DNA from 2 places in the Rhodococcus sp. AZ1 genome. Region 2 is predicted to be linked to the other one. Evidence: predicted binding sites of a transcription regulator. Region 2 holds the regulator's gene; the other holds the start of a gene.
The links. Region 2 encodes LexA, which represses DNA repair genes until DNA is damaged. Its sites were predicted from a motif close to CGAACANNTGTTCG; they were not measured.
Positions count from the first base shown of each region.

Region 1 (5,736 bases), on a different contig from region 2:
CGGTGCCGTCCAGACCCCCACCCGGGGCGACGGACAGCCGTCCGACCATGAACGACTGGGTGCGCACCGAGAAGGTACCGAGAACCTCGAGACCGAGTGCGGCACCGATGAACCAGGGCGCGGCCAGTTCCTCGGTCGAGCGGACGAATCGGAACCCGAACCGCCGCGCCACGGCGTCGCCGAGCGAGCGGTCGAACATCCGCAGCACCACGGGCACCCCGGCATGTGTGGCGGTGGGTGCCCATCTGTAACCGAGCAGGCTCCGCACGGCAATGCCCGTCTCGATGTTGACCATGTCGTCGCTGGTGAGAATTGCTACGGCCGAAGCACTTTCGACGCGGGCGTCGAGCAGGGTCTCGGCAACGGTGGCGTCGCCGAACACCACCGGTATTCCCGCGCGTGCGGCTGCACCGACGAATCGGCCGTCGGGCGAGCGCTCGATCACCACGACCTGCCGGCCGCGTGCGATCAGCTCCGTGGCGACGCGGATGCCGAAGGCGCCCAGCCCGATCACCACCACGTGACCGGTCAGGAATCGGGCGGCGCGTCTACCGGCCGTGGTCGACAGGCGTCGGCTGATGAGCAGCTCGGCGAGGAACGCCATGAGCAGCGCGGTGGTGGTGACGCCCGCGAACATGAGGAAGATCGAGAACACCCGCAGCCACGGTTCCTGATCACTGAAGGTGAAGTCGCCGTATCCCACCGTCGCAATGGTCTCGGTGCTGAAGTACACCGCGTCGAGCACACTCATCCCCGGCTTCTCGTAACTGACGGCGAGCACGGTGGACGAGCCCACCATGAGCAGCAGCAGCACCAGGAGCATCCGGAAGAAGTTCGGGTTCGTATCGGCCGTGAAGCCACGCACGGCCGCGCGCACTCGCTGCAGGACGTTCGGCCCGGACGCGCCCGAGCCGACGGTCTCGCTCGCGAGGGTCACCCCCGCTCGGTCGAAGTCGTCGGCGGTGCCGATCAGAGTCGCCACCTCTCCGATCGAGACGGCGTGATCGCGTCCGGGGCAGGGCACCACGGCGTCGTCGGATGCGACGGCAACGGGCGCGAGATCGCCGAACAGCTGCCTCAGTGTCGCGGCTCGATCCACCTCGAGTCGAGCGGCGACGAATGTCGTTCCGGCGATGTCGATGTCGTGCCGAGTGATCCCGAGGCAGGCCTCCACCACCGACGGCGCGGCGAGGTCCGCGATGTCGAGCACACCGCCGCGGTCGTCCTGCTCGTTCATCGCACCGCCGACGGTCGTATTGCTCAGCTGCGCAACGACTGTCACGTCGGCACGCAATTCACGGGCGAGGACGGCAGTCTCGAGATTCCACAGTTCGCGGTCCTCGACGCAGATCACCGCGATCGCCGTCGACAGCCCCGCGGCCGTGAGGGCCTCGGAGATACTGATGCCGGCGAGCAGATGCGGGATCCCCCAGCGAGTCGCGGCAGCGGTGAGGCGGGCGTCGGGTTCTCGGCCGATCACCACCACGCGCTCACCGAAGCCGACCAGTTGCTCGATGATGCGCATCCCGATCCCGGCGGCGCCGCAGACGATCACGTGGCCGGTCATCTCGGCGTCGACCATCGCATCCTCCCTCACAGCCCCGTGCCGAATGCTCGGACTGTACGACGAATCGGCTCGTCCCGCCGGGTGTGTGGGCCGGGGGAAGTCCTTGTCGGTGGGATGGTGCATTATCGAACGTATGAGCGAATTCGGGGGTTCGGAGCGGGCGGGTCCGGTTGCGTGGCCGGGGTCGAGGTGGCCGCAGATGTCCACAGTGGAGTTGGGGGTGGAGCCCGCCACGGACACCTCGACCGCGATGGTGCTGGCGTTGCGTCATGCCACGGCAGGGCAGTCGTACCTCGAATGGGTGCGGCTCGACCTGGCGGTGCGGCTGCTCGCGACCATGAGGGCCGCGGAGCCCGCGTCGGGGTGCACGCCGGATACCGACGATCGTCGACGGTTCGACACACACACTCGGTGCGCTGCGGCGATCGCGACCACACACAACCTCACCCAGGCGGCTGCCGAGCAGTTGCTCGACACCGCGATCGCAGTCGAGACCCGCTTGCCCACGGTCGGGCTGTGCCTTCGCGACGGGCTGATCGGTGCGCGTGAGCTGAGGGTGATCGTCGAGCGCACCGATCTGATCATCGGCCCGGACCAGCAGAGGGCGGTCGACGTGGAGATCGCGGCGCTGCTGCGACGGCGGGGCACGTGGTCGATTCCACGGCTACGCGATGCGGTCGACGCGGTGGTGGCGCGGACCGATCCGGACGCCGTTCGACGGCGTGAACGGGCAGCACGCGACGGGCGAGACTTCTTCCTCGATCCCCGCCCCGACGGGATGGCGCAGGTCTCGGCAACGCTGGTCGCGGAGGATGCCATCACGGTGTCCGGTCATGTCGAGGAACTCGCGAACAAGGTGTGCTCGAACGATCCGCGCACGGTGGGTGCCCGGCGCACCGATGACCCCGGCCACCTCGACGGGTTCGGCACCCTCTCCGCCGCACATATCCGCGAGCTGGCCCGGCGCGTGGACACCGAGGCCGTGCGCGTGCGGATCCGTCCCATCGTGGGCGGACGAGAGTTGCCCAGCACAGGGGCCGATCCCTACCGTCCGTCGACGGCCCTGGACACGGTGGTGCGGATGCGCGATCTCTACTGCACCGTGCCAGGCTGTACTCGTCGAGCGTGGGTGTGCGATCTCGACCATGTGGACGAGTTCGACCACGAGCGGCCCGATCTCGTCGGCGTCACCTCACTCGAGGGTCTGGCACTGAAGTGTCGTTTCCACCACAACTGGAAAACCTTCACCGACGTGATCGACGACCAGTCGACGAGCGGGGACGGTCGGATGGTGCGCAGCCTGGTGGTCGAGGGGGTGGAGGTGCCCGGACCGGCGTTCACCGGGGAGGATCTCTTTCCCGAGATTGCGGACGTGAGATTCGGTCCGCCACCCGAACTCGAGCCCACCCGTCGGGACGAACCGACGCGCCGCCGCACCCGCGTGGCAGCCAAGCACGCACGCCGCCGAGCCGAACGAGCGGCCAACCGTCGCGACCGCGATAACCGGGAGGTGAGCCGGCTGAACCAGGAGGCGAACGACCCGCCACCGTTCTGAGTCGGGCAGCTCCACCGGCGAACCGAGCACTTCCGATCACCGTGACCGGAAGGGTGCCGGCACGCGCCGGGCGAACCTACTCTGGTGTGGTTGTTTGCTCGCACCGATCCCGGAGGTCCCATGTCCCTGGCACTGCACTGGTTCCTGCCCACCTACGGCGACAGTCGGTGGATCGTCGGTGGCGGCCACGGCAGCCGGGTCGGGTCGGCAGGTGGGGATCGGCGCGCCACCATCGGCTACCTCTCGTCCATCGGGCGGGCGGCGGAGGACTTCGGGTTCACCGGTGTGCTCACCCCGGCGGGCGCGTGGTGCCAGGACGCGTGGTTGACGACGGCGATGGTGGCGCGCGAGACCGAGCGCATCGCGTTCCTCATCGCGTTCCGTCCGGGGCTGATCAGCCCCACCCTGGCCGCGCAGATGGCCACCACCTTCAGCACCCACGCACCGGGTCGACTACTGCTGAACGTGGTCACCGGCGGTGAGGCCCATGAGCAGCGCCAGTACGGCGACCACCTGGACAAGGAGCAGCGTTACGCACGCACCGACGAGTTCCTCGAGGTGGTTCGTGGACTGTGGCGCGGGGAGACGGTCACCCACACCGGCGCCCACATCCAGGTCGAGGACGCCTCGCTGCCGTTCGTTCCGGACCCAATCCCGCCTCTGTACTTCGGTGGCTCGTCGCCCGCCGCCGGGCCGGTGGCGGCGCGCCATTGCGACGTCTACCTCACCTGGGGTGAGCCGGTGGAGGCCGTCGCCAAGAAGATCGAGTGGATTCGCGGGTTGGCGGCCGAACAGGGGCGCACCCTGCGCTTCGGTATTCGCCTGCACGTGATCGCGCGCGACACCAGCGAGGCCGCGTGGGCGCAGGCGAGCGGACTGGTCGAGGCGCTCGGCGAGGAGACCGTCGCCACCGCCCAGAGAAACCTCGCGCGCAGTGAGTCCACCGGGCAGCGGAACATGCTGGCGCTGCACGAGGAGAACCGTCGCAACGGATCCTGGAAGGACGCCCGTTCGCTGGAGATCAGCCCGAACCTGTGGGCCGGTGTCGGGCTGGTGCGCGGCGGCGCGGGCACGGCCCTCGTCGGCAGCCACACCGAGGTAGCCGATCGGATGGCCGAGTACGCGGCGGTGGGGATCGACGAGTTCGTCCTGTCCGGGTACCCGCATCTCGAGGAGCTGTTCTGGTTCGGCGAGGGTGTGGTTCCGGTGCTGCGCGAGCGCGGGCTCTTCGACGGTGCGGGCGTGAGCGCCCCGAGCAACGGGCACGTCCCGTTCCTGCCCGCGGCGGCGCGGTGACCGATCCGATCACCCTCGCCCGGCAGTTCGCCGTACGCTTCGCCGAGACCGCCCCCGATCGCGACGCCGAGCGTCGACTGCCCCGCGCCGAGCTCGACGAGCTCAGCGCCGCCGGTCTTCTCGCAGTCTCGGTCCCCGAGGAGTTCGGCGGGCAGGGTGTGAACGTCTCGACGATCGCCGAGGTGTTCCTCGCCCTCGCGGAGGGCGATGCCAGCCTGGCGCAGATCCCGCAGAGTCACTTCACGTTCCTCGAGGCGTTGCGACTGCAGGGGACGACCGAGCAGCAGAAGGCGATCTACACCGAGGTGCTCGGCGGTGCCCGTGTGGCCAACGCACAGAGCGAGCGCGGCACCCCGACGATCGCCGTCGACCACACCACGCTGACACCGACCGACGACGGCGGGTACGTGCTGCGCGGCACCAAGTTCTACTGCACCGGCGCCCTGGTCGCGCACTGGCTGGTGGTGCGCGCGGTGCTCGGTGACGTGAACGCGTCGCCGCAGCACAAGGTGGTCGTCTTCCTCCCGGCCGACACCGACGGCGTAAGCATCGAGGACGACTGGGACGCACTCGGCCAGCGCACCACCGCCAGTGGAACCGTGCGCCTGACCGACGTCCGCGTCGAGGCCTCCGCGGTGGTCGACTTCTCCCCGATCTTCGACGGCCCCAGCACCTACGGTGCGCGAGCGCAGCTGATGCACGCCGCGATCGACGCCGGTATCGCCCGCGGGGCCGTGCGCGCGGCCCGGCAGGCGCTGGCCACCGCGCGCCCCCACTTCGAGGCGGGCGTGGACAGCGCTGCCGACGACGCCCTGCTGATCCAGCAGTTCGGTGACATCGAGATCGCTGTCCGGGCCGCGTACGCGCTGGTTCACCAGGCAGCGCGGTCCATCGACGCGGCAGAGGCCGAACTCGTCGACGGCCGCCCGGGCGAAGCCGCCGCCGCGGAGGCGTCCATCGCCACGGCCGCCGCGAAGGTCGCCGCGGCCCGCGCGTCGCTCGAAGCGTCGTCCGCCCTGTTCGATGCGGGCGGAACTCGCAGCGCTGCAGCACCTCTCGGCTACGACAGGCTGTGGCGTGATGCTCGCACCCACACTCTGCACGACCCTGCACGGTGGAAGGTTCAGCACATCGGTCGCTACGCTCTCACCGACACCCCGCCCCCGCGCCACGGCCTGATCTGAAGGCCGCGCGGTCAATCCGCCAGATTGGCGCCGATCACCTCGAGGTTGGCGGCTCGATGCGCCGCGGCGCTGGGGCCCAGCCGCTCGAACACGGCGGCCACGATGCCCTCGAGCAGAATGACCTGCGGTACACG
Region 1 is NZ_JBUEQF010000001.1:463,567-469,302, reverse strand. It holds gene ACY48E_RS02125 (potassium channel family protein) at 1-1,567, opposite strand, end outside; gene ACY48E_RS02120 (HNH endonuclease signature motif containing protein) at 1,767-3,122, shown strand; gene ACY48E_RS02115 (LLM class flavin-dependent oxidoreductase) at 3,243-4,418, shown strand; gene ACY48E_RS02110 (SfnB family sulfur acquisition oxidoreductase) at 4,415-5,602, shown strand; gene ACY48E_RS02105 (MurR/RpiR family transcriptional regulator) at 5,614-5,736, opposite strand, start outside.
Region 1: the regulator LexA is predicted to act here: its motif matches at 1,694-1,707, upstream of ACY48E_RS02120 (HNH endonuclease signature motif containing protein).

Region 2 (5,736 bases):
CTACCTGCGCGAACAACGACACGCCCTGTCCTCCAACCAGTTCCGGCGTCTGTGCAAAGCAGAGTTCCTGCACTACCTGCGAATTCGGGAGTGGCAGGACCTGCACGGCCAGCTCCGCCAGATCGCCCGTGGCCTGGGCTGGTCGGTACCCGAGGGCCCACCCGAACCCGCCGACGCCACGCCGGACCACGACCTGCCTGCCATTCATCGCGCGCTCCTGGCAGGACTGCTCTCGCACATCGGCGTTCGCGACGCCGACAGCGGGATCGGGCGCACCGACAAGGAACCCGGACGGAACCAATCCCGCGGTGGCGAGGGTCGCCGGGGCAGCAGGTCCCGAGAGTTCCAGGGGGCGCGCGGGAGCACCTTCGCGGTGTTTCCAGGATCGAGCCTGTCCGCCAAACCGCCTCGCTGGATCATGGCCGCGGAGATGGTGGAGACCTCCCGACTCTGGGCGCGCATCGGCGGGCGAATCGAACCGGAGTGGGCGGAGGCGCTCGCTGGACACCTGGTGAAGAAGACCTATTCCGAGCCGCACTGGTCCACCAAGCGTGAGGCGACCATGGCGTACGAACGGGTGACGCTCTACGGAATCCCGCTCGTGACCGCCCGGCAGGTGAACTACGCCGCGATCGATCCCGTCGTCTCCCGCGAACTGTTCATCCGCCACGCCCTCGTCCAGGGCGAATGGCGAACGCACCACGCGTTCTTCGGCCGGAACCAACAGATGCGGGAGGACGTCGAGGAACTCGAGAACAGAGCGCGCCGCCGCGACATCGTGGTCGACGACGACACCCTGTTCGACTTCTACGACGCCCGCGTCCCCGAATCGGTGGTGTCCGCGCGCCACTTCGACCGGTGGTGGAAGTCGGTACGACGCAGTGATCCCGAACTGCTGGACTTCCAGCGGGCGACGGTGGTCAACACAGATGCCGCGGCGGTTCTCGGCGGCGACTATCCCGACGCCTGGCGCCAAGGGGACATGCGTCTGGCATTGACCTATCAGTTCGAACCGGGCGACGAGGACGACGGCGTGAGCGTTCGGATCCCCGTCGCGCTGCTCCCGGGCGTCCGCGATGTCGGCTTCGACTGGCTGGTGCCCGGGATGCGCCAGGAACTCGCGGCGGCCATGATCAAGACCCTGCCCAAGCACCTACGCCGTCTGGTGGTTCCCGCACCGGACTTCGCCGCGGCAGCCCTGGCGGCGCTGCGGCCACGCGTGGAGCCCTTCACCATCGCGCTGGCGCGCGAGCTCACTCGGCTCAGTGGATCCACCATAGAGCCGGGAGATTTCGACCCCGACGCGCTGCCACGCCATCTGAAGCTCACATTCGTCGCGGTCGACGACCAGGGTGCGGTTCTGGGGCGCTCGGTGTCGCTGAGCGATCTGCGTGATCGACTGGGTTCGGTGGCCACCGCAGCGGTGGCAGGCGCGGTGGCCGGAACCGAGCGACCCGCCACCACCGTGTGGACCAGTGACAGCATCGGAACCCTTCCGCCCACGGTCACCACAACGGTCGGTCGGCAGACCGTGACGGGATATCCGGCCCTGGTTCCCGAAGCGGGCGGCGTGGCAGTCCGAGTACTCGCGACACCCGCGGAGCAGTCGGCCTCCATGCGCGCGGGAACGCGCCGCCTCCTCGCGGAGGCCGCACCCGTCTCGACCAAGGCGGTGCTGGGTTCGCGCTCGAACTCTCAGCGGCTGGCCGTGGGCCAGAATCCCCACGGGAGCCTCGATGCGCTCGTCGCCGACTGCCATGCTTTGGCTCTCGACGAGATCATCACCGCCGCAGGCGGTCCGGTATCGACGCCGCAGGATTTCCAGGCCCTGGCGAGCACCGCACGCGCTCAGGTTCCGAGCCGCACCGCAGCCCTGCTCGCCCTGGTGGAACCTGTACTGGCCGAAGCGACACGTGTTCGGTCAGCGCTCGACGAGTGCGCCGGCGAGGCGGCCGACGACGTTCGCGAGCAGCTCGATTCGCTGGTGTTCGACGGATTCGTCTTCGACAGCGGAGCGGACGCCCTGCAACAGATTCCGCGGTACCTGCGCGGTGCCGTCGACCGACTGGCGGCACTGCCGGGTAGCGCCGACCGCGACAGGGCCGGTATGGCCGTCCTCGACCGGGTGTACGCCGACTACGACGCCCTGATTCGCGCCCTACCCCCGGCTCGAACCGGAGCACCGGACGTGCGAGCTGTGTTCTGGATGATCGAAGAACTTCGGGTGAGCCTGTTCGCTCAGAAACTCGGTACGGCCTATCCGGTGTCGGAGAAACGCGTCCGGAAGGCTATCGCCGATCTGCGTTGACCCGATGCGATCGAAGATCGTCGATCTCGTTCTCGAAATCGGCGATGCTGCTGAACGACCGGTACACCGACGCGAAACGAAGATAAGCCACCTCGTCGAGATCCCTCAGAGGCCCCAGGATCGCCAACCCCACCTCGTTGCTGGGTACCTCCGCCGATCCAGAGGCGCGGACCGTGTCCTCCACCTGTTGCGCCAGCAGCACCAGAGCATCGTTGTCCACGTCGCGACCCTGGCACGCCCGACGGACGCCCTTGATCACCTTCTCCCGACTGAACGGCTCGGTGACTCCACTGCGCTTGACCACCGAGAGCACTGCCGTCTCCACCGTGGTGAAACGCCGGGAACAGTTCGGGCACGAGCGACGCCGCCGAATGGCCTGCCCCTCGTCCGCCTCCCGGGAATCGACGACACGCGAGTCCGGATGACGACAGAACGGGCAATGCATGAGACCCCACTTCTCGTACCGGACGGCGGCGCCGGAGCGCATCCCGACAGTACCCGGTGGGGTGTGGGTGACACAGTCAGCGCACACCGTCGACCACGGAGATCGGTGCCGTCGGTGCCGGCTGATCCGCAGCCCGCAGGTTCGCCAGGGCAACGAGACCGAGCGAGAGCGCGGCCGTCACCAGCGCGATCCCGCACAGCTTGCCGAACCCGATCTCGCGGCGCTCGGCGTGGGACGAGCGGGGTGTCGGCGCAACACGTCCGTAATCGAACGGTGCGACGTCGGGCCGGGTGCCCCCGCGCCGAGCCGGCCTACGGGCCAGGTGCCGGCCGTCGGTGTCGAACGAGCCGGCGGTGTCGAACGAGCCGGCGGTGTCGAACGAGCCGTGGTAGCTGTCCCGACCGACGGTCTGGAGAACTGAAGTCCGTGCCATCGCAATCACTCCCTGGTCGCTGGGTCCGGCCCCTGGCCGGAACATCGATCACGCGTTCGAAGGAACGCATGTTCGATTTGTAGCACGCCCCACCGACAAAGTTCTCGAGAACACGCGACACGCTTCGAACAGATGTTTGATCGAACTGGTGTTTCCGTCTAAGTTCGTGTCAGACGGCACACCGAGCGCCACCGATCATCAGGTCCAACGACATGCCAGGAGGTCTTACGAGATGAAGGACGACAGCTCGTCCACTGCGAGGGGAAGCGGGTCCAAGGCTCCCGCGGCCGCCGCACCCGTCACCCTCACCACGCCACCCGCCGACGACGCCACCGCCGGTCTGACCACCCGGCAGCGGAAAGTACTCGAGGTCATCCACGCGTCCGTCCGGGAGCGGGGCTACCCGCCGAGCATCCGAGAGATCGGCGACGCGGTGGGATTGACGTCGACGTCCTCGGTCGCCCACCAGCTGCGCACTCTCGAGAAGAAGGGGTTCCTGCGCCGCGACGCCAACCGACCGCGAGCGGTCGACGTCCGGGGCCTCGACGACCCGGCGCTGGAGAACGCCGACGCCGAGTCCGATGCCGCGGGCGCGCTGCCCACACCGACATTCGTACCCGTTCTCGGTCGCATCGCCGCCGGCGGGCCGATCCTTGCCGAGCAGGCTGTCGAAGATGTCTTCCCTCTCCCCCGCGAGCTGGTGGGATCCGGCTCGCTGTTCCTGCTCAAGGTCGTCGGTGAGTCGATGATCGACGCCGCGATCTGCGACGGCGACTGGGTGGTGGTGCGGCAGCAGAGCGTGGCCAACAACGGCGACATCGTCGCCGCGATGATCGACGGCGAAGCCACGGTGAAGACGTTCAAGAAGAGCAAGGGCGAGGTGTGGCTGATGCCGCACAACCCCCTCTTCGATCCGATCCCCGGGAACAACGCGGCGATCCTCGGCAAGGTTGTCACCGTCATCCGCAAGATCTGACACGAGGTCGGAGAAAAGCGCAACGCCGGTCGCCCCTCAGGGGTGACCGGCGTTGCGCTGTTGCTGATGCGGGTCAGAGGTTGAGGCCGCGCCCGATGATCTCCTTCATGATCTCGGTGGTGCCGCCGTAGATCGTCTGGATTCGCGAGTCCATGAACGCCTTCGCGATCGGGTACTCCTTCATGTAGCCGTAGCCGCCGTGCAGCTGCAGGCACCGGTCGATCAGGCGCACCTGAAGCTCCGAGGTCCACCACTTGGCCATCGCGGCTTCCTGCACGGTCAGCTTGTTCTCGTTGAGCAGCTCGATGTACTTGTCGACCATGATGCGCACCGCGGTGGTCTCGGTGGCGAGCTCGGCCAGCACGAACCGGGTGTTCTGGAAGTGGCCGATCGGCTTGCCGAACGCCTTGCGGTCGCGGCAGTACTGGATGGTCTGCTCGAGAACGGTCTCCATGGCTGTCGCCGCGACGACGGCGATCGACAGACGCTCCTGAGGCAGGTTCTGCATGAGGTAGATGAACCCCATGCCCTCCTGGCCGATCAGGTTTGCGGCGGGGACGCGGACGTCGGTGAAGCTGAGCTCGGCGGTGTCCTGTGCCTTCATGCCGATCTTGTCGAGGTTGCGTCCGCGCTCGAAGCCCGGCATCCCGCGCTCGACACCGAAGAGCGAGAAGCCCTGCGCGCCCTTCTCCGGATCGGTGCAGGCCACGACCACCACGAGGTCGGCGTTGATGCCGTTGGTGATGAACGTCTTGGAGCCGTTGAGCACCCAGTCGTCGCCGTCCTTGACCGCGCGGGTCTTGATGCCCTGCAGGTCACTGCCGGTTCCGGGCTCGGTCATCGCGATGGCGGTGATGATCTCACCGGAGCAGAAGCCCGGCAGCCACCGTGCCTTCTGCTCGTCGTTGAGCAGCTCGGTCAGGTAGGGAGCAACCACGTCGTTCTGCAACGTGAAACCGAGGCCGCTGTAGCCGGCCCTGGTGTTCTCCTCGGTGACGATGCAGTTGTAGCGGAAGTCCTTGATCCCGCCGCCGCCGTACTGCTCGTCGACGTCCATGGCCAGAAAGCCCTGCTTACCCGCTTCGACCCACACACCGCGGTCGACGATGTTCTGCTCTTCCCACTGCGCGTGGAACGGTGCCACGTGCTGGTCGAGGAACTTCTTGTAGGACTCCCGGAACAGGTCGTGCTCGGGTTCGAAGATCGTGCGTTCCATCGGTTCTCCCTGGATGTGTTGTCACGGTTGTCGCAGGTCGCGTAAGTCGAAACCTGTGTGCGGCCACGACGAATGAACTCGTGGTACCAGCGTAGAAGACGAACCCCTGGTTCGGGCGTGACCGCGACGAGCACAATTCGTGACCGATCAACCCCGCGCGGCCCCGTCGAGCACGTCCCGGGCGGCGCGGCGAGCGTCCTCGGGTCCCGAAGTCGCCGAGACCGCCTCTGCCGCGCGACGACATGCGTCGAGTGTGACCGATCCCAGAGCGGCACCGACACCGGCGACGGCAGCGGAGGCGGCCGAGAGGGACGTGACGCCGAAACCCACGAGCACGCAGGCCAGGAGCGGGTCGGCC
Region 2 is NZ_JBUEQF010000004.1:297,182-302,917, forward strand. It holds gene hrpA (ATP-dependent RNA helicase HrpA) at 1-2,308, shown strand, start outside; gene nrdR (transcriptional regulator NrdR) at 2,289-2,753, opposite strand; gene ACY48E_RS07460 (hypothetical protein) at 2,830-3,186, opposite strand; gene lexA (transcriptional repressor LexA) at 3,419-4,162, shown strand; gene ACY48E_RS07470 (acyl-CoA dehydrogenase family protein) at 4,236-5,378, opposite strand; gene ACY48E_RS07475 (putative PEP-binding protein) at 5,526-5,736, opposite strand, start outside.